Regions from separate parts of the Carnobacterium sp. 17-4 genome, predicted to be linked through region 2. Evidence: predicted binding sites of a transcription regulator. Region 2 holds the regulator's gene; the other holds the start of a gene.
What was found. The regulator CtsR, encoded in region 2, represses protease genes until heat stress. The targets are predictions, from matches to a motif close to TTGGTCAAAAAAGGTCAAANA.
Positions count from the first base shown of each region.

Region 1: the regulator CtsR is predicted to act here: its motif matches at 2,107-2,127, upstream of CAR_RS03880 (ATP-dependent Clp protease ATP-binding subunit).

Region 1 is NC_015391.1:799,156-802,565, forward strand. It holds gene CAR_RS03880 (ATP-dependent Clp protease ATP-binding subunit) at 1-2,051, opposite strand, end outside; gene CAR_RS03885 (hypothetical protein) at 2,255-2,440, shown strand; gene CAR_RS03890 (phosphocarrier protein HPr) at 2,610-2,876, shown strand; gene ptsP (phosphoenolpyruvate--protein phosphotransferase) at 2,876-3,410, shown strand, end outside.
Region 2 is NC_015391.1:225,238-228,647, reverse strand. It holds gene CAR_RS01165 (ATP-dependent Clp protease ATP-binding subunit) at 1-1,705, opposite strand, end outside; gene CAR_RS01160 (CtsR family transcriptional regulator) at 1,730-2,191, opposite strand; tRNA gene CAR_RS01155 (tRNA-Pro) at 2,568-2,641, opposite strand; tRNA gene CAR_RS01150 (tRNA-Arg) at 2,672-2,745, opposite strand; tRNA gene CAR_RS01145 (tRNA-Leu) at 2,749-2,837, opposite strand; tRNA gene CAR_RS01140 (tRNA-Gly) at 2,888-2,959, opposite strand; tRNA gene CAR_RS01135 (tRNA-Thr) at 2,967-3,039, opposite strand; tRNA gene CAR_RS01130 (tRNA-Leu) at 3,075-3,159, opposite strand; tRNA gene CAR_RS01125 (tRNA-Lys) at 3,201-3,273, opposite strand; tRNA gene CAR_RS01120 (tRNA-Val) at 3,275-3,350, opposite strand; rRNA gene rrf (5S ribosomal RNA) at 3,378-3,410, opposite strand, start outside.

The DNA.
Region 1 (3,410 bases), 570 kb from region 2:
CCTAATTTTGGATCATAACCTAATTCTACTAATTTTTCTTTAGCAGACTGGTCAACTTCTATGGATATACCTTGATGTTCGAGCATATTATTCACATCTGCTATCAATAGATCTACAATATACAATAAGTTTTCTTTTGTAAGTGAGTTAAATTCAACAATTCCATCAAAACGGTTAATAAACTCGGGTTTGAAGTAATCACTTAAATGATTTAACACAGATTTCTGAGTACCAGAAGCGGCAGCACCAAAACCAACACTTGCTTCTACATTTCCAGTACCCGCGTTACTTGTCATAATAATAATGGTGTCTTTAAAGCTCACCGTACGTCCTTGAGCATCGGTTAATCTGCCATCGTCCAGAATTTGTAAGAACATATGCAAAACATCTGGATGAGCTTTTTCAACTTCATCTAATAAAATGAGGCTGTAAGGATTGTGGCGAACTTTTTCAGTTAACTGACCTGCTTCATCATAGCCAATGTATCCTGGAGGAGAACCAATCAACTTAGAGACACTATGTTTCTCCATATATTCACTCATATCAAAACGGATATAAGCATCTTTACTACCGAAAAGTTCTAGTGCTAATTGTTTAGCTAATTCAGTTTTTCCGACCCCTGTAGGACCAACGAAAAGGAAAGAACCGATTGGACGATTTTTACTATTAAACCCTATTCGATTTCTACGTATAGCCCTAGAAACTTTTTCAATTGCTTCATCTTGTCCAATAACGTGTTTCTTCAAATCTTCTCCTAGATTACGCAATTGTTCTTGTTCTTTTTCTTTTAATTCGCCTACTGGAATATTTGTTTTCATTTCAATGATTTCAATCATATCTTCTTCCGTTACAGTAGGTTCATCTGAATCTGGTTTTTGCTGATCACGCATGGTAGCGAATTTTTTAGCTTGATCACGATAAAAAGCAGCTTTTTCATAATCTTCTTGCTGTAAAGCTAATTGTTTTTGTTGAGCAGCTTCTGCGATTTTATCTTCAAGTTGTTTAGGATCGACAACTTGTATTGTTAGGTTCTTTTTAGAACCTGATTCATCTAATAGATCGATTGCTTTATCGGGCAAAAAACGATCCTGAATATAACGATTAGAAAGATTTACGGCGCTTGTGATTGCTTCATCTGTGTAATGAACGTGGTGATAATCTTCATATTTCTTTTGCAAACCTTTAAGAATGGTAATGGTCTCTTCAACAGACGGTTCGCTTACACGTACAGGTTGCATACGACGTTCTAATGCAGCGTCTTTTTCAATTGTACGATACTCTTTTAAAGTTGTTGCTCCAACCATTTGTAATTCACCACGTGCAAGAGCTGGTTTAAGCATATTTCCAGCATCCATACTTCCTTCTGCACTTCCGGCTCCAACAATTTCATGAACTTCATCAATAAATAAAATGATTTGTGGATTTTTCTTTAATTCATCCATTAATTGCTGCATACGTTCTTCGAATTGTCCACGAATACCAGTTCCTTGAACTAATGAAGCGACATCTAATCGAATAACTTCTTTACCTAATAATTTTTGAGGAACGTCACCGTCAACAATTTTTTGTGCTAAGCCTTCAACAACAGCTGTTTTACCAACACCAGGCTCTCCGGTTAAGACAGGATTATTTTTAGTACGACGGTTTAGAATTTCAATCACTCGTTCAATTTCTTTGTCACGCCCTATAACTGGATCAATAGCACCTGATCTAGCTGCTTCAGTTAAACTTGTTCCATATTCACCCAAAAGACCAGGTTTCTTATTAATGGGTGGTTGACCTCCTGAACCATTTTGAGTGGGAGGAACGTCAGGATTATTTTGTTGGAAGTTATTGTTTTGTGCATTTTGCATCGAACGGAAAAATTGATCTAAGTTACCAAAACCAAAGGGGTCTTGTGGTGTGCGATTGTTTCTAATTTCTCCACGATTTTGTGCATTTTTAATAAGTTGATAACAATTTTGGCAAACATCTAATTGACCCTTTTGACCATTCATATTGGTATATAAATGGATAGTTGCTTCTCGTTGGTTACAATTTTGACATAACATTTCAGCACAACCTTTCATATAATCGGTTAGTTAGGAAAATAAAAGACCAAGCAATTAATTGACCATTACTGACCTTTCATGATTATTATTATACACTGACCTTTTTTTGCTTTCAAGTAATTGGCACTATAAATTTTCAGTATTTTCCATTAAACTATTGATATTCAAGATAAATAAAAAAATAAAGCAAGGATGTTTTTAAAATGACAAAAGAAGAACTGCAAATGAAGATGGATCAATTAGTTCAAGGTCAAGTAGACAACATAACAATTGAAAAAAATGATTTTATGACTTTTCGCGAAATTTGGATTAATCATAAAAAAAAGGAACAGATTATTGGAGAGGCTCTGCATAATGGAAATATCATTTATCGGTATAGGTCAATCTAAAAAGCAGTAGATTAAAATTAGGAAATAATAGTTGTTTAAATGAGCAAAAAATGGTATTCTAGTAAATTGTAAGGGCTGTATCAATTGTTTTACTGAAAAGAATTGTTATTGACAGTTAAAACTGGATGTAGTTCTCAAAAATAATATTTATTAAAGGGGATTTTTAATTATGGAAAAACGCGAATTTCACGTAGTAGCTGAAACAGGTATCCATGCACGTCCAGCAACATTATTAGTACAAACAGCAAGCAAATATAGCTCAGATATCAACTTAGAATATAAAGGTAAATCAGTAAACTTAAAATCAATCATGGGCGTTATGTCTTTAGGTGTTGGCCAAGGTGCTGACGTAGTTATCTCTGCTGATGGTTCAGATGAAGCTGAAGCTCTTACAGGAATCGAAGAAACAATGAAGAAAGAAGGCTTAGCTGAATAATGGTTGAAAAATTAAAAGGGATCGCAGCAAGTGACGGTATTGCAGTAGCAAAAGCTTACTTACTAACTGAACCCGATTTAACTTTCAACAAAATTTCAGTTGAGAACTCTGATTCAGAAATTGACCGCTTAAAAACGGCATTAAATAAAGCATCAAAAGAACTTGAGATCATTCGGTCTAAAGCAGCAGAATCTTTAGGCGAAAAAGAAGCCCAAGTTTTTGATGCTCATTTAATGGTTCTTTCTGATCCAGAATTAATCGGGAGCATCGAAAGCTCGATCGTTGACAATAAGATCAACGCAGAGAGTGGTTTAAAAGAAGTAACAGATATGTTTATTGGTATGTTTGAGGGCATGGAAGATAATCCTTACATGCAAGAACGTGCAGCCGATATCAAAGATGTTACTAAACGTGTATTGAGCCACTTGTTAGGTGTCAAACTACCTAATCCTTCAATGATTGATGAAGAAGTGATTGTGGTTGCTCATGACTTAACACCAAGTGATACTGCTCAATTAAATCGTCAATTTGTAA
Region 2 (3,410 bases):
CTTCCGCAAGTGCCTTAGCTAATTCTGTTTTACCTACACCAGTAGGCCCCAAGAACATAAATGACCCGATAGGACGGTTTGGATCTTTCAATCCACTTCTAGATCGTCTAATCGCCCTAGAGACTGAACCCACAGCTTTCTCTTGTCCAATTACACGTTTATGCAATACTTTTTCTAAATTCATTAAACGGTCTGATTCTTTTTGTTCCATTTGTTGAATTGGAATACCTGTCCATAAAGCAACAACTTCCGCAATATCTCTTTCCGTTACTTGTAAGGAATTTGAAGCAGCTTTTCCTTCTTGTTTTTGAATTAAACTTTCGATCTTTTTGCGTTGCTTCATTTCTTTTGAACGAATTTTCGCTGCTTTTTCAAAATCTTGCAATTGAATAGCTTCTTCTTTTTCTTGTATTAAACCTTCTAAATCTGTAACCGCAGCTGCAACTGGCGAAGGTTTACTCGAAACATCTAATCTTACTTTAGAAGCTGATTCATCTATCAAATCAATGGCTTTATCTGGTAACTGTCTTGACATAATATAACGTGATGAGTACTTAACCGCAGCATGTACTGCCTCATCTGTAATTTCAACACCATGATGCTCTTCATAACGAGAACGTAATCCTAACAATATCTCTTCAGCTTCTTCTTCTGAAGGAGCATCCACATGAATGGGTGCAAATCGTCTTTCTAAAGCTGCATCCTTTTCAATATACTTTTGGTATTCATCTAAAGTTGTTGCTCCAATCGTTTGCAACTCGCCACGCGCTAATGCAGGCTTCAAAATATTCGATGCATCAATTGCACCTTCTGCTCCACCAGCACCAATTAAAGTATGCAATTCATCTATAAATAAAACCACTTCGCCATCTTGATAAATCTCATCAATCACTTTTTTCATTCGTTCTTCAAACTCACCACGATATTTTGTACCAGCTACCAATGAACCCATATCTAGCATCATTAATCGTTTATTGGCTAATGCAGCTGGAACTTCTCCATCAATAATTTTTTGTGCTAAACCTTCTGCAATGGCTGTTTTACCGACACCAGGTTCCCCAACCAAAACAGGGTTATTTTTTGTTCGGCGACTTAAAACTTGAATAATACGTTGGATTTCTTTGTGACGACCAACAACTGGATCTAGCTTTCCTTCTCTTGCGACAGCTGTTAGATCACGAGCTAGTGAGTCCAAAGTAGGTGTACCGGCAACTTGTTTAGCAGCTGGCTTAGCTTTTCTTCCTTTACCATTCGTTACATCGCTCAAACCGATTTTTTTCAATACGATTTGACGAGCTTTATTTAAATTAATGTCTAAGTTGTTTAAAATTTTAGAAGATAAAATATCTTCTTCACGCAATAATCCTAGCAATAAATGTTCTGTACCAACAAGCGCTGATCCCATGCGTCTTGCTTCATCTGTTGCAAACGTAATGGCTTGTTTGGCTCTTGGTGAATAAGGAAGAATCGCATTTTTAGAAAGGTACTTCATTGTTCCATAACCCGTAAAGTGTTCAATTTCTTCACGAATATCCATTTCAGTAACAGAAAATTGTCTTAACGTTTTTCCTGCAATACCATCTTGTTCCATAATTAACCCTAAAAGAATGTGCTCAGTTCCTACAGAATGATGACGAAATCCTTTTGCTTCTTCTTGCGCCATGATCAAAACCATTCTTGCTTTTTCAGAAAATAATTCATCCATTCATTTCGCCTCCGTTTTTATACTTTACTCATATTTTAAATTGTTTAAAAAAGCTATTAGTAATTTAGCTCTTAATTCATTTTCATCTGCTCCGCTAGAATTTAGGAGTGACTTTTCCATTACTGCTAACATGATGTTTGCCTCTCGTTTAGTCAACATCTCAGATTCAAATAATCTCTCTATAATAGAATAAGCATTCTTTTGAGAAATCTTTTTCCCAATAATATCAATCATCATATCCAGCATTTCAGCTTCAGCTAACAACTTCACTTTAATGATTCGTATATACCCGCCACCACCACGTTTACTTTCAACCAAATAGCCTTGTTGTACAGTAAAGCGAGTATTTATCACATAATTTATTTGAGAAGGAACACAATTAAATCGATCTGCCATTTCACTACGCCTAATTTCGACTTGTTCATCTTGACCTAAAACTTTTTTTAAATAAGCTTCAATGATATCCGACATGTTTTGATTGTGCATGGGGTACTTGTTACTAAAACATTTTAATGTATGGTAAAGATTTTATCTCTAATTGCTCTACATTGCAATGGTGTTTTTTTAGTAACACTCCTTTTCTTTTAGTCCTAACACTAGACGTATTATTTAGCTTACCTTTAAAATTGCTAAAAGCAAATTAAATTAATAGTGGAGGATGCCTCCAGTTAACCCCTGGAGCATTCTTGACTAATACTGACTTTCATTATACGAGAAATAAGAAGATTTGAAAAGCATCTCTACTCACTTTCTTCTAATTCAGCTTGTAAATTCCCTTTATGTGCAATCATGCTCACCTGGCTAATAAACAAAAAAAGATAATTCCTCTAAAACAAGAGAAATTATCTTTTTAAATTATTTATCGGGAAGACAGGATTCGAACCTGCGACCCCTTGGTCCCAAACCAAGTGCTCTACCAAGCTGAGCTACTTCCCGTTACTGAGTTATTCTCTTTTTCAAAAGAAATGCACCCAAGAGGACTTGAACCTCTAACCCCTTGATTCGTAGTCAAGTACTCTATCCAATTGAGCTATGGGTGCAAATGGTGCCGAGGGCCGGAATCGAACCGGCACGGTGATCACTCACCGCAGGATTTTAAGTCCTGTGCGTCTACCTGTTCCGCCACCCCGGCATTAGAACAGCTGTTTATTCTTGCGAATGACCTCACTAGTTGAACTAGTAAGCGAAAGACGGGATTCGAACCCGCGACCCCCACCTTGGCAAGGTGATGTTCTACCACTGAACTACTTTCGCAAAAAAATGCCGGCTAAAGGAGTTGAACCCTCGACCCTCTGATTACAAATCAGATGCTCTACCAACTGAGCTAAGCCGGCTAAAGTGGTACTTCACTAATCATTCAACTAAAAAATGGTGCGGGTGAAGGGACTTGAACCCCCACGTCTCGCGACGCTAGATCCTAAATCTAGTGCGTCTGCCAATTCCGCCACACCCGCAATAAGTCTGGCATAACTAACCCTGTTTGAATGATTAGTTATGAGTCATGCAGGATTCGAACCTGCGACCCTCTGATTAAAAGTCAGATGCTCTACCAACTGAGCTAATGACTCATGGTGGAGGTTGACGGGATCGAACCGCCGACCCTCTGCTTGTAAGGCAGATGCTCTCCCAGCTGAGCTAAACCTCCATGGGATAAAAAAAAATAATTGAATTTGCGTGGCAACGTCCTACTCTCACAAAGGGAAAC